Regions from separate parts of the Paenibacillus macerans genome, predicted to be linked through region 1. Evidence: a T-box and tRNA genes for the amino acid it is inferred to sense, from the RefSeq annotation. Region 1 holds a T-box; the other holds one or more tRNA genes.
The links. A T-box is a leader RNA that pairs with one kind of tRNA and senses whether it is charged. The one in region 1 lies ahead of tyrS (tyrosine--tRNA ligase), so its partner is inferred to be a tRNA-Tyr.
Positions count from the first base shown of each region.

Region 2: it has a tRNA-Tyr gene. The T-box ahead of tyrS (tyrosine--tRNA ligase) is inferred to sense a tRNA for this amino acid. The anticodon was not compared.

Region 1 covers NZ_UGSI01000001.1:284,286-291,490, reverse strand. Annotated here, with positions in the region: gene rpsD (30S ribosomal protein S4) at 222-821, shown strand; gene DYE26_RS01310 (hypothetical protein) at 940-1,974, opposite strand; gene DYE26_RS01305 (hypothetical protein) at 2,446-3,606, opposite strand; gene tyrS (tyrosine--tRNA ligase) at 3,884-5,137, opposite strand; T-box leader at 5,209-5,474, opposite strand; gene DYE26_RS01295 (penicillin-binding protein 1A) at 5,605-7,205, shown strand, end outside.
Region 2 covers NZ_UGSI01000002.1:1,207,141-1,214,345, forward strand. Annotated here, with positions in the region: rRNA gene DYE26_RS28525 (23S ribosomal RNA) at 1-1,254, shown strand, start outside; tRNA gene DYE26_RS28530 (tRNA-Asn) at 1,464-1,536, shown strand; tRNA gene DYE26_RS28535 (tRNA-Ser) at 1,609-1,700, shown strand; tRNA gene DYE26_RS28540 (tRNA-Glu) at 1,775-1,846, shown strand; tRNA gene DYE26_RS28545 (tRNA-Val) at 1,962-2,037, shown strand; tRNA gene DYE26_RS28550 (tRNA-Met) at 2,053-2,126, shown strand; tRNA gene DYE26_RS28555 (tRNA-Asp) at 2,200-2,276, shown strand; tRNA gene DYE26_RS28560 (tRNA-Phe) at 2,294-2,369, shown strand; tRNA gene DYE26_RS28565 (tRNA-Thr) at 2,390-2,465, shown strand; tRNA gene DYE26_RS28570 (tRNA-Tyr) at 2,469-2,554, shown strand; tRNA gene DYE26_RS28575 (tRNA-Trp) at 2,567-2,640, shown strand; tRNA gene DYE26_RS28580 (tRNA-His) at 2,663-2,738, shown strand; tRNA gene DYE26_RS28585 (tRNA-Gln) at 2,753-2,827, shown strand; tRNA gene DYE26_RS28590 (tRNA-Gly) at 2,835-2,909, shown strand; tRNA gene DYE26_RS28595 (tRNA-Cys) at 2,921-2,994, shown strand; tRNA gene DYE26_RS28600 (tRNA-Leu) at 3,006-3,091, shown strand; tRNA gene DYE26_RS28605 (tRNA-Leu) at 3,113-3,192, shown strand; gene DYE26_RS28610 (ArsR/SmtB family transcription factor) at 3,476-3,802, shown strand; gene DYE26_RS28615 (dihydrofolate reductase family protein) at 4,157-4,477, shown strand; gene DYE26_RS28620 (DMT family transporter) at 4,572-5,468, opposite strand; gene DYE26_RS28625 (AraC family ligand binding domain-containing protein) at 5,483-6,343, opposite strand; gene DYE26_RS28630 (GxGYxYP domain-containing protein) at 6,508-7,205, opposite strand, start outside.

The DNA.
Region 1 (7,205 bases):
GCATCCGTTTCATATAATATATATTGTTGATAAAGACTGGATAGAGTCTTGATTAGGGCGTAACGCATGCGAGCACCCTCTCGGTTTTTGTTGCTGACAGGACAGCGGCTGAACTTTCTTGTCAGTGAGCGTAATTATCATCTATCCTACGCTCAACAAACAAAACCCGCATAAGTAGAACCCTACGCGAAATTTCAAACACAAAGGAGTCTACCTATACAATGGCACGTTACACTGGTCCTAAATTTAAACTCAGCCGCCGCCTTGGCATTTCCTTGAGCGGTACAGGCAAAGATTTGAAACGCCCATTCCCTCCGGGACAACATGGTCCCAACCAACGCAGAAAAGTAAGCAACTACGGCGCACAGCTGCTCGAGAAACAAAAATTGCGCCATATGTACGGTTTGGGCGAGAAGCAATTCCGCACCCTGTTCGAGAAAGCGCAGAAACTTCCTGGTATCGCCGGCGAAAACTTCATGTTCCTGCTTGAAAGCCGTTTGGACAACCTCGTTTACCGTCTGGGCTTCGCCAACTCCCGCGCGGGAGCGCGCCAGTTGGTATCCCACGGCCACGTAACCGTCAACGGCAAGAAAGTGGACATCGCGTCTTTCCGCGTAAGCGTTGGCGACGTCATCAGCCTGCGTGAAAGAAGCCGCGGCCTTTCTTCCATCAAGGAAGCTTTGGAAAACCGCACGCATCTTCCGGCTTACCTGGAGTACAACGACACCGCCATGGAAGGCAAACTGATCCGTTTGCCTGAACGTTCGGAGCTGTCGCAAGACATCGACGAGAAGCAAATCGTCGAGTTCTACAACCGTTAAGATTTTGCTTACACGCAAAGGGCCCAAGTCGATATCGACTCGGGCCCTTTGGCCGTATGTAAGGACGGCCTGTTTGCGGGCTAACGCGGGCAGAATCCCCATACTCCGTTTCTATTTATTAATGTTCAATGACAAAAGAATGGAACTCGCCTTTGCTGTTAAAATACCCTTTTACCGCAGGCGAACCCTTTTTGCTAAAGACGACATACGGATACGTGTTGACGTCCTTTAACTCCGCACCATACCCCGCCAAATTCAGATTCATGATCTCCTTGGCTTGCTTTACGGCCGACTTCTTTAAATCGTCCAGAGTGTAAGATTTCACTTTATCTTGGATAGCCTTTGTTTCTTCGCCCGGGTTTTCTTTGCTTACATTGCCAAGCTCCTTAATCAAGGACAAATATCCCAGGTCGATGCCGAGCAGCCGGTTGGTCGTCTCTTCAATCTCCAGCTCAATATTGCCTTTATTGGTGGAATACTCTAATTCATACACCTTCTTCTTGTTCGGCTTGAGACTGTAGTATATTCTCGGACTGCCCTTCGCCTTCGCTCCGACGCGGGAAAGCGCCTGGGCCGCCGCTTTTTGGATTGCCGCCGGCACCAATTTCAATGATCCGCCGCCGCTTTCCACTTTTCCGTCCACAAGGGTAATCCGCTCATTATTGCAAAAAGCCATGATATCGGTAGAACCATCTTCCAAATAATTAACGTCCAGACTCGTAAATCCGGAGGGCGCTTTTTGGTATAACTGCTTCCAGGCGCTGCTCAGCTTAGATTTCAGCGTATCGTTAAGTTGTGCGTATTTTAGATCAAGATAGACTCTAACCACTTTACCGTCAGGCTTCACATACACCGAACCGGACAATTGGCCGTTTTTTTGCCAGGAGAGACTGACTACCTCGCCGTTATATTCGGTCGTCTCCGCCTTGCTGAAGGAAACCGATCCCTTGGCGCACTCTTTGAGCTTGGCCTGTGCGGCGTCGACCAGCTTCTTGTCCACATTTTTTATATTGACTTTGCCCGTTTGCTCGGTTTGTCCGGCTTCCGCCGCCGATGCCGCCTGTACCGTCCCGGTCGCGCCGATGGCTCCCGTGCCGGCAATGATCGCCGCCAGGGCGGCCGTGCTTACAACCTTGTAAAAACTGGATTTCATTTTATCTTCCCTTTCTCTTAACTTCTTTAGTGCCCGTTCCCGATTTGAACGGCACATTGCGTAAACGGATATCCGGAACAGCTTCGTCCTGTACGTTCAGCCTTCGACACGCTGGCACTTGGACTGAGACGAAAAACATAAGGACAAAAACGCGCGTTATTCCGGCGATTTCCGTTCATTTGAGAGAAATAGAGGCGATTTATGTCGCTATTTTCCCCTGTCGCAAGGAAAATCTTTCATACCAGACTGTTCATAGGAAAATAAGTACCTAAAATGCCGCTAATGGTGATGAACATGCCAGGCTCCGGATAATAAGGACATAAAGTGCCGCTATTCTCAAAGCCGACGGGCACTCGTTCACGTAGCCGGTTGCCAAGCACCATTTCTAGGTTAAGCCGGCCCAAGTCAAAAATCGGCTCGAGCCGGGTTGCGCTTAAAAACTCAGCCTATTCGCAGTCAAGTATACTCAGGTTATTGCTCAATATTAAAGCCGTGGAAGAACCCTTTGGCGTTAAAGTAACCCGTTACGCCGGGAGCGCCTTCTTTGGTAAAGACTATCGAATTATGGTAAGAAGACTTGGATGTTTCATCCCGCTTCGCGGCATAGTCCGACAAATCCAGATTCAGCATCGCTTTAGCCTGCTCTACAGCCGCCTTCTTTAATTCGTCCAACCCGTATCCGTTCACTTTTTCACGGATGGCGTTCGTTTCCTCCTCCGCGTTTTCCTTGCTTACTTGGGAGAGGTCCTTGAGCAGGGACGAGTCCTCCAAGCTCAGGCCGAGCAGCCGGTTGGTCGTTTCTTCAACGTTAACTTTCACTTCCCCCTTATTCGTCTCTCCGTACGTAAAATAGTACACTTTCTTTCCATTCGGTTTGTTGCCGAAGGTTACGTCAGGGCTTCCCTTCGCGGTCGCTCCGGCGCGGGAAAGAGCCTCGGCCGCCGCCTTATTGATTGCGGCCGGCACTTCTTGCTCCTCCAGTTTTCCGCCGCTATAATCCAGTTTTCCGTTTATCAGGTCTACGGACTCTTTTTTACCGTTGGCGGCTGTTATGTTGGTATAATCCAACCCCGTGAAATAAAATTCGGAATTTGTATAATGAACGAACACGCGCTCAATGCCGCTTGAATCTTTGTTATAGGCCTGCTTCCAGGCGAGGTCCAGCTTTGCCTTGACGTTATCGTTAAGTTCTTTGTACGAGGTGCTAAGATAAAGATTTACCACCGTACCGTCGCGTTTTACCGTTACATTTTCGTTAGGGGAAGTCTCGGAGCCCATCTTTGTCTCGCTGATTACGAAACAAACGGCCTCCTCATCGCCAAGCTTTGCGGTTTCCGCCTTGAGGAAAGCAACCGGTTCCTTAACAAACTCTTTGAGCTTCGCTTGCGCGGCGTCGATCAGCTTTTGATCCACGTTGTTCAGACCGGCCGTTTGCCCGGCATGTTCGGTCTTTTCGGCTTGTGAAGTTTGTGAAGTTTGTGAAGCTTGTGAAGCTTGTGCGGCCTCTTGCGGCACAGCGGACTTCGCTGCCGGAGCAGCCTGAACAGCCCGCATTACGCCAACCGTCCCCGCGCCGGCAATGATTGCGGCCAGTGCGGCCGTACTCAAAACCTTGTAAAAATTGTGTTTCATTTTATCTTTCCATCCTTCCGCCTATTTTTTAGTGTCTTATGTTCCGATCGGTCGACACATGGCGTAAACGGATGGGCCTGCGAAAAAGTTTTAAAAGCCCAAATTTTTTTCCGCGAAAGCCGAAATTCTCATTAAGTAAGCATTAAAACTCAGGAAATTCGTCTCATGATTTTAAATATCGCCGCGCCCTCTCAGGCCATAGAAAAAAACGCCGGAGCAATTCGCTCCGGCGTTTCTATAATGTGTAAATCTTCCAAACGAATGAGTTGAAATCTTTTTATTTCACCGTCAGCTTGGCGAATTTCCGTTTTCCCACCTGAATGACTTCCCCGCCGGACAAAGCGACCTCCGCGTTTGGGTCGGTCAGCTTCTCTTCGTTAAGTTTAACCGCCCCCTGCTGGATGCTGCGTCTCGCTTCCCCGTTTGAGGCGGCGAAACCGATCAGCGTCAGCAGCTTGATCAGGCGGATTTTCCCGTCCTCCAGCTCTCCTGCGGGGATCTCCTTCTCTTCGATATCCTCCGGCAAAGCCCGCTGCTGGAACACCGTTACGAAATGCTCCTGCGCGGCATTCGCCGCATCTGCGCCATGGTACATCCGGACCAGCGTGAACGCCAGCTTCATCTTCGCATCGCGCGGGTGGACGCTGCCCGTTTTAAGACCTTCCGCAAGTGCCTCCAGCTCTTCTCCAGGCAAATCCGTCACCAGCTCGTAATATTTCAGCATCAGCTCGTCCGGCACGGACATCGCTTTGCCGTAGATTTCGTTCGGCTCCTCGTCGATGCCGATGTAGTTGCCAAGGCTTTTGCTCATCTTCTGCACACCGTCGAGACCTTCGATGATCGGCGTCATAATCGCGATCTGGGTATCTTTGCCGTATTCCTTCTGCAGCGTCCGGCCCATCAGCAGGTTGAACTTCTGGTCGGTTCCGCCAAGCTCGATGTCGCTCTCCAGCGCCACGGAGTCCATCCCCTGCATCAGCGGGTAGAAAAATTCGTGAATACTGATCGGTTGCCCGCTTTGGTAGCGTTTGGTGAAGTCGTCCCGCTCCAGCATCCGGGCTACCGTCACTTTGGCCGCCAGCTTGACGACGTCGGCAAACGTCAGCGGAGCCAGCCATTCGGAGTTGAAATGAACCTTCGTTTTTTCCGGATCCAAAATTTTAAAAATCTGCTGCCGGTACGTTTCCGCATTCCGCAGCACATCTTCCTCGGTCAACTGCTTGCGGGTTTCCGATTTGCCGGTCGGGTCGCCGATCCGCCCCGTAAAATCCCCGATGATGAGGTGGACCTGATGGCCGAGCTCCTGAAATTGGCGCAGCTTCTGCATTACGACCGTGTGCCCGACGTGAATATCGGGGGCCGACGGATCAAGCCCCAGCTTGACCTTAAGCGGCGTTCCGGCGACGACCGATTTCATCACCTTTTGCCTCAGTTCATCCTCGGGGACAATCTCGACGACCCCCCGGGAAATTACTTTCAACTGGCGCTCCACCTCCGCCTGCTGCTCAGGCGTCAACTCTTCCCATTTCATACCAAACACTCCTCCAGATCAAAAATTGGAACAACCGTCAAACCCACAAGCGCAAAAAAGCTCCTTCCGTCCCAAGGGACGAGAAGGAGCGCTCGCGTTACCACCCTAATTAAAACCGCGTTAACCCGCCGCAGGCCGCAGCAAAGCAAACGAAACGGTTTTCACTTCATTCTTATAACGGTCATCCCGGAACCGGACTACTTGCGGCTTAGGGCCGCGTTCCCCCGGACGGCTCCAGACGGTAATTCAAAAGGGATCCGCCCATTCGGTTCGCAGCGACCACCGATTCTCTGAGCGGCGGGATTCCGCTTTCTACTAAGTCTTTCCACGCCTTTGAAAATATGCATTTAAATTATTTTATAACATAATCCCGTTTACGAAGTCAAACCTCAGCCAAATAGGATGAAAAAACAACCAATAGACCATTTTTATGCTATAATGTTGCTGTTTATAAAGGAGGATCATTGATGGTTCATGATAACGAAAACAACTCCGGCCAGCAAAAAAAGCGCAGGTCAAAGAGCGGCAAACCGGTTCGGCGGCCCAGGAAAGGCCGCTGGATCTGGGCGACGCTAGGCTGGCTCGTTCTCCTTGGATTTGCGGGAGTTCTGTTTGCGGGGGGCGCCGTGTTCGGTTACGTCTCCTCGATCGTCAAGGACGATCCCGTGCGGTCGCGGGCCGACATTGAAGCAAAAATCAATTATAACGAGATGACGGGGTTCGCGTATTTCCGCGACGGGCAGGCGATCGGCCAGCTTCGCTCGGAGGAAGACCGGCGTCCGGTCACTTACCAGCAAATCCCCCAATCGGTCATCGATGCGGTGATCGCGATTGAGGACAATCATTTTAACGAGCATATCGGGGTCGACTTTAAAGGAACGCTCCGGGCCGTAAAGCAAAGGCTGCTCCATGAGAGCGTACAGACCGGCGGGAGTACGCTGACCCAGCAGCTCGCGCGGCGCGTCTTTCTGAATTTGGAACGCACGGAAGACCGGAAGGTCAAGGAAATACTGCTGGCGCTCCGGCTGGAACGTTTTTTATCCAAGGAAGAAATCATTACAGCTTATTTGAACAAAGTTCCCTTCGGCAACGGATCGAACGGATACCAGGTCTACGGGATCAAGGCGGCGGCCAAAGGAATCTTCAACATTTCCAATCTGGAGGACCTGAACATCGCGCAGACCGCTTATTTGGCCGGACTTCCGCAGCTTCCTTCCTCCTATTCGGCCTTTAACGGCAAAGGGGAATTTAACGAGGAAGCCTTCGGAAGAGCGATGAAGCGCCAACAGCTGGTGCTGCAGCGCATGCTGGAAGAGAACAAAATTACCCAGGCCCAGTATCAGGAGGCGCTGGCTTTTGATCTGAAAGGTTCGCTGGCGCAGCAAACCAAAAAAGCTTACGACACTTACCCTTATCTGATGCTGGAGACGGAACGGCAAGGCGCTATCGTGCTTGCGATGCTGCGCAATCCGGAGCTGACCAAGGAACAGGCGGCCAGCCGCCCGCAAATTCTCGAGGATGCCCGGCAGGAGCTGTTGACCGGGGGATACAAAGTGTATACCACGATCGATAAGCAGGTATACAACTCGATGCACAAAGTGTCCGAAAATGCGGATAATTTTTCGCCATCCAGTGAAAAGAAAGGCCTGGAGCAGGTTGCGGCAATGATGCTCGACAATGATACCGGCGCGATTTTGGGCATGATCGAGGGACGCGATTTCTATACAGAGCAAATGAACTATGCGACGCAAATGAAACGGCAGCCCGGCTCCACGATGAAGCCGATCGCCGCTTATTTGCCGGCGCTTGATGCGGGCTTGATTCAGCCGGCCAGCATCATCGACGATTCGCCGATCATCCTGCGGGATTACCAAAAGGGCTATCACATCCCCGTAAACTCCAGCGGCGGCTACAAAGGCCTGGTTACGGCGAGAACGGCGCTTAACGAATCCCGCAACATCCCGGCGCTCAAGGTGTTCAACAACATCGTCGGGATTGACAAAGCTTGGGATTTCGCGAAAAAACTCGGGATCACCACCCTCGAAGACGAGGATTACAATGCGCAAAC
Region 2 (7,205 bases), on a different contig from region 1:
CGAGAAGAGAATTCTAAGGCGCGCGGAAGAACTCTCGTTAAGGAACTCGGCAAAATGACCCCGTAACTTCGGGAGAAGGGGTGCCCCGGTAGGGTTTATAGCCCGAGGGGGCCGCAGTGAAAAGGCCCAAGCGACTGTTTAGCAAAAACACAGGTCTGTGCGAAGCCGCAAGGCGAAGTATACGGGCTGACGCCTGCCCGGTGCTGGAAGGTTAAGGGGAGCGGTTAGGAGTAATCCGAAGCTGTGAACCGAAGCCCCAGTAAACGGCGGCCGTAACTATAACGGTCCTAAGGTAGCGAAATTCCTTGTCAGGTAAATTCTGACCCGCACGAATGGCGTAACGACTTGGGCGCTGTCTCAACGAGAGATCCGGTGAAATTTTAATACCTGTGAAGATGCAGGTTACCCGCGACAAGACGGAAAGACCCCATGGAGCTTTACTGCAGCTTGATATTGGACTTTGATACGATTTGTACAGGATAGGTGGGAGCCTAAGAAGTGGGAGCGCAAGCTTCCATGGAGGCGCCGTTGGGATACCACCCTGATCGTATCGGAGTTCTAACCCGGTACCGTGATCCGGTACGGGGACCGTGTCAGGCGGGCAGTTTGACTGGGGCGGTCGCCTCCTAAAGAGTAACGGAGGCGCCCCAAGGTTCCCTCAGAATGGTTGGAAATCATTCGCAGAGTGCAAAGGCAAAAGGGAGCTTGACTGCGAGACTGACAAGTCGAGCAGGGACGAAAGTCGGGCTTAGTGATCCGGTGGTACCGCATGGAAGGGCCATCGCTCAACGGATAAAAGCTACCCTGGGGATAACAGGCTTATCTCCCCCAAGAGTCCACATCGACGGGGAGGTTTGGCACCTCGATGTCGGCTCATCGCATCCTGGGGCTGAAGTAGGTCCCAAGGGTTGGGCTGTTCGCCCATTAAAGCGGTACGCGAGCTGGGTTCAGAACGTCGTGAGACAGTTCGGTCCCTATCTGTCGTGGGCGCAGGAAATTTGAGAGGAGCTGTCCTTAGTACGAGAGGACCGGGATGGACGCACCGCTGGTGTACCAGTTGTTCCGCCAGGAGCACAGCTGGGTAGCTAAGTGCGGACGGGATAAGCGCTGAAAGCATCTAAGCGTGAAGCCCCCCTCAAGATGAGATTTCCCAATTAGTAAGACCCCTTGAAGACGACGAGGTTGATAGGCCTGAGGTGGAAGTGCAGCAATGCATGGAGCTGACAGGTACTAATCGGTCGAGGGCTTATCCAAAACTCTACCCACCAAAGTGACGTGAAGCTTCGAAGCTGAGTCCGAGTACTTTGGCGGGGCCCAAAAATATACCCCAAAAAGTGACGCGAGGCTTCGTAGGTAATTCCGATTACTTTTCGGGGACCCCGGGAACTGAATAGGGGCTAACACGCAAATCAAGTTTCGTATCCAGTTTTCAAGGATTAACGCCTTGAAAACTTAATTAATGTTCCCTGATAGCTCAGTCGGTAGAGCACTCGACTGTTAATCGAGTTGTCACAGGTTCGAGTCCTGTTCGGGGAGTCATAGTCCCCAGAAAGTGTGGGTTTGCTTCTAAACTTATACCGATTACTTTCTGGGGGCCCAAAAACACGTGGAGAGGTGTCCGAGTTGGCCGAAGGAGCACGATTGGAAATCGTGTAGGCGTCACAAGCGTCTCGAGGGTTCGAATCCCTCTCTCTCCGCCATAACACCCAAAAAGTGAAGTTATGGCTATGATGGAGTTTCCGATTACTTTTCGGGGGCCCGGCATAAATCATACGGCCCGTTGGTCAAGGGGTTAAGACACCTCCCTTTCACGGAGGTAACAGGGGTTCGAATCCCCTACGGGTCATTGCTTTCTTAATATGTTTCAAATGGGGTTAAGAACCCCTTGGGAAGAGGTTTATTTACAGAAGTACTTGATTTGTTGCTATGTTATCTGGTACAATAAGATTTGTCTTTTCCATGGAGGCTTAGCTCAGCTGGGAGAGCATCTGCCTTACAAGCAGAGGGTCGGGGGTTCGATCCCCTCAGCCTCCACCATATTGTATATAACGACGCGGGGTGGAGCAGCCCGGTAGCTCGTCGGGCTCATAACCCGAAGGCCGCAGGTTCAAATCCTGCCCCCGCAATTAACTCCATAATTAGTAATGAGGAGCTTAGGCTTGCTCGAATCGGTTTGTGGAGTTGGCAATTTATCAGTGTGGAGCCGTGGTGTAGAGGCCTAACATGCCTGCCTGTCACGCAGGAGACCGCGGGTTCGAATCCCGTCGGCTCCGCCATTTATAACTAATTGCAAGGCTCGGTAGCTCAGTCGGTAGAGCAGAGGACTGAAAATCCTCGTGTCGGCGGTTCGATTCCGTCCCGAGCCACCATTAAAAAACAAAAATTAAAAGCCGGTGTAGCTCAATTGGTAGAGCAACTGACTTGTAATCAGTAGGTTGGGGGTTCAAGTCCTCTCGCCGGCACCACGTGGAGGCTTAGCGAAGTGGCCAAACGCAGCAGACTGTAAATCTGTTCTCTGACGAGTTCGGTGGTTCGAATCCATCAGCCTCCACCAGTTTTATCTAATAGGGGCATAGTTTAAAGGTAGAACAGCGGTCTCCAAAACCGTTAGTGTGGGTTCAATTCCTGCTGCCCCTGCCAGTTTTGAAACTTGAATAATATGGCGGTCGTGGCGAAGTGGTTAACGCACCGGATTGTGGCTCCGGCATTCGTGGGTTCGATCCCCATCGATCGCCCCATATTTCAACTTTATTGGGGATTAGCCAAGCGGTAAGGCAACGGACTTTGACTCCGTCATGCATAGGTTCGAATCCTATATCCCCAGCCATTTATAAGCGGACGTGGCTCAGCGGTAGAGCATCGCCTTGCCAAGGCGAGGGTCGCGGGTTCGATTCCCGTCGTCCGCTCCATTTTTATCTTTGGCGCCATAGCCAAGTGGTAAGGCACAGCTCTGCAAAAGCTTTATCCCCAGTTCGAATCTGGGTGGCGCCTCCATATTTTTATTTGCGGGAGTGGCGGAATCGGCAGACGCACAGGACTTAAAATCCTGCGGTAGGTGACTACCGTACCAGTTCAAGTCTGGTCTTCCGCACTTTGTATATATTTTATATTTGCCGGTGTGGCGGAATTGGCAGACGCGCGCGACTCAAAATCGTGAGGGAAACCGTGGAGGTTCGAGTCCTCTCACCGGCATCAATAACGTATTGGAAGTCCTCTGGAGATTCATCCTGAGGACTTTTTGCATATCGAGACATTCACAGCATAAAGCTAAAGCCTCCAATGAGCGTCCATTCCTTGACAGGAATATTCTGTTTTATGTATATTTTAAGCGACTGATGCAATAAAATATTGGAGTTAGGAGGTAGCCATACAGTGCGATTTCGGGTCTTGAAAGAAGCCCGAGTCGGTGATAACTAGAGAAATGACCACCTTTTATTTTAAGAAAAGAAACGTGCTGTATGGGAAATAGAATCATATGGACACAGCGGTATTAAGCGCACTTGCCGAATCTAACCGTTTACACATTGTTGAATTACTGCGTGAAGGCCCCCTTACTGTCGGGGGAATAACCGATCGCCTTCAGCTGCGGCAGCCTCAAGTATCCAAGCATCTCCGCGTGCTTCTTGATGCAGGAATCGTGGATATGCAGGCAGACGCGAATCGCCGGATTTATCAGCTGCGGCCGGAGCCTTTTCAGGAAATGGACGAATGGCTGGATTCCTATCGTCATATATGGAACGAGAGGTTCGATCGCTTGGATGCTTACCTTCAAGATTTGATGAATCCCAATAATAAACATTAGTAAGAGCAGAACTGGCGGCATTAGGGGCGTTCCCTTTGCGGCCAGTTTTCCTTTAAGATTAGAAGTTGACAAACACTGAAAGTTACTGTAAGTTGCGGCGGACGAGCTTGATGAGCTGATTTCCTGCTATTTGTCGGTTCTTAAACGGATTGATGGTTTTAAATATCCAGCAAGCCGGAGGTTACCGCATTCCACAGGTCGGCATGTTACTGCGGCTCATCGTTCCGCACCAATGAACGCCCCAAGTCAGCAATTTGTGAGAAACGCTCGAACGAGAGAGATGATATAGTATTCCGCAGATATTACTTTAAGTTGGGGAGTTGATCGCAAGAGATCGGGAAGATCATTTTAACTATGCAGCTGTCGCTGGATAGCGTGGTATCGGATGAACACCTGTGGATGATGCTGAGCGAAGAGATTTTAGAGGATTATTTGGAGTATTACAATACGGTAGACACAATCATGGTGGGGAAAAATAGTTACGCCTCACTGGCCGAGTATTGGCAGCAGGCGGAAAATTCGTCCAATGATCTGGAACGGGCGATAGCGCGGCGGATGAACGAAATTCCCAAAGTGGTCATCTCTCATTCCGATGTGGATTTAGTATGGAGAAACTCGGAGCAAATCCTGGTCACAGACGAGGAAACGCTCGCCCGGGAACTGGAAGCGCTGTAATCGGATTGCATTATCAAAAATAATATCAAGTTCGATTGAAACTTCACAGGCTTATCGCTAAAAGATAAGCCTGTATTATTTGTGGCATGCCTGATTAAGTCCGATTGCATTCATTCAGTTTGGGCGCCGGTTTCCGCTCCGAAATATAGGAGCCAACCAAGGCCAGCAAAGTTCCGATGATCGTGGCCCAGGTGATTTCTTCGTGTAAAAAAAGCGCTGAAGCTGCCACGGTGATCACGGGAACGATATAAATGTATACGCTCGTTTTCACCGCCCCAAGAATGCCGACCGCCAAGTTCCAGGTGACGAAGCACAAAGCGGATGCCCCCAGACCCAAGAATAGAAAGTTGGCAAGTATCGACAGATCCAGAAAACGCTGCATCCCAAACTTGAATTCGAACGGTCTCAGCAAGGGCAGCATAAATAGCAGGCCGTAGAAAAAAACTTTACGCGTGGCGCCGATTGTGGGGTGCTTCAATTCGCTGATTTTCCGCATGATGACTGAATACACCGCCCAGACCGCCGAAGCGAGCAGAGCCAAAAGGTCGCCGATCGGATGTACCTGCAGCAGGAAACGGCCGTTGAACATGATGAATGCGATCCCCGTCAGGGCAATGCCGAAACCCGCTATAAATGGCCCGGTTAAGGGTTCGTCTTTTAACAAAAAGTGAGCCAATACCGCCGTAAAAAAAGGTACGATCGATACGATGACGCCGACATTGGCGGCCAGCGTATAGGTCAATGCGACGTTTTCCAGAAGGAAATATAATGTTACGCCGCAAAGTCCAGCCGCAACGAACAGCAGTTCCTCGCTCCAAGACTTGCTTTTGACGGGATACGGGTAGAGCAGGAGGAGAAAGACGAATCCAAGGGTAAAGCGGAAAAAAAGAATCTCTATGGGAAGAAAGTCGGTCAGCAAGATTTTAGTGGAGACAAAGGTGGTCCCCCAAATGATGATCGTTGCTGCCGACAGGAGATGTCCGAACGTCATCTTACGCTGACTCCTCATACCGGAACATCCTTTGCCTGCTGCGGTGCGGTTTCGTTGTCGAAGATACGCATATACTGCTTGGGCGTCAAACCGATCAGCCGTTTAAAGAATTTAGTGAAATGGCTCTGGTCGCTAAAACCGCATTTCAAGGCAGCTTCCATCGGAGATACTCCCCGCTCCAACAGCCGTTTTGCCTGGTTGATGCGAATCGTCTCCAGGTAGCTGTATGGGGAAATCCCTTTTTGTTTGGTAAAAGATCGCAGCAAATGGTATTTGCTTAGTCCGGTCAGTTCACTGAGCCGATTTAGCGTGATGTTTTCAGGGAAGTGAGACTCCATATATTCGCATACCGTTCTGATTTCGGCACTCGGTTCATTGGCGGACAAACGGGGCGTGGCGTCCGAGTTATCCCGAAGCAGTTGCTCGATCAGAAGCAGGAGCATTTCTTCTTTATGAAAACCCGTCTCCCCTTCCATTAACAGTTGGTGCAAATCGTGCAGGTATCCGGCAAGTTCGCTGCGATAAAGAACCGTTTGGGAAAAGCGGGGCAAGTAGGCCGTTCCCGTAATTTCCTGCACGTACTGGCGCATGACTTCCGGATCAATATTAATGCAACGGTAGTCCAGCGATCTTCCGTCGACCTGTTCGCAGGCGTGGGGTTCGCGAAGGTTAAAAATAACGACATCCCCGCTATTGATGATATACTCCTTCCGATTGCACGAGAGCAGACGTTTGCCCTGTTCTATAAAGCCGATAACGTAATAATCGTGAAAATGGTTAGGAAATTTCTGCATTATTCCCACAAAGCGGTAAGCTTCCACGTTTAAATCAGGATCGAAAACAACCGTCCTGATTTCGCGCACATTGCGTGTCAACTATGTTGCACCTTCTCTCTTTACGAATGATGTTGTCATTATAATACATGAATTGAAACGATTCTTGTATGATATTGCTGCAACAGCCCCGCTAAGAAAAGCCCTTTCTTCATCCCATACGAGCAGGAAGAGAAAGGGCCTTGCTATCTCCATGTTGGTTTATGTTATTCGCTTGCTTCCATTTGCAAGCTTTCGCTTTCCAACACCCGTGGCTTGGCGGGCAGATCATACGCTTCGCGGATCAGCGAGAAGTAATGATCGCCGCGGACGGCTTCATATTCCGGCCCCAGCGCTTCGCTCATCCGGACGACGTCCGACGGCGTCATGCTCCAGGCGAGCAGGCCCAGGGAGACGAACAGCGGGGATTCGCCGTCCCAGCCGGCCTTGGCCTCCTCCAGGCTGCGCAGGCCGTCCTGGACCGTGCTGATGCCCTGGATCGTCGACACCGGCAGCGAATCGTTTAAGATCTCGACGCCGTGGCGATCTTCCCAGCTCAGGAACAGGCCGGGCGCTTTGTAATAGCGCTCGTAGGCGCGGGCGTAGGATTCGCCTAAAGGGACGTTTTCGCCGTCAATCCGGTTCAGCACGTAAGGCAGGCCCATGCCGGTTTTTTGCAGATACTTGTAGGACCGCTTCAAATAATCGGCGAAGGTCGATTCCGGCCAGGCTTCCGGATAAAAGTAGCCTGCGCCGGAAGGCCCGGCGATAATCAGGTCGTTCTCCGTCGCTGTTTTCCGGTAATAGTTCAGCATCGCCGGCGCCGCATCATACAGCAGCGGGCTCGAAGTCCAGTTGATCGGCACCTCGCCGCGGGCCGGATCGTCCCACAGATTCCGCATCTTGTGCTGGTTGTACTGGAAGT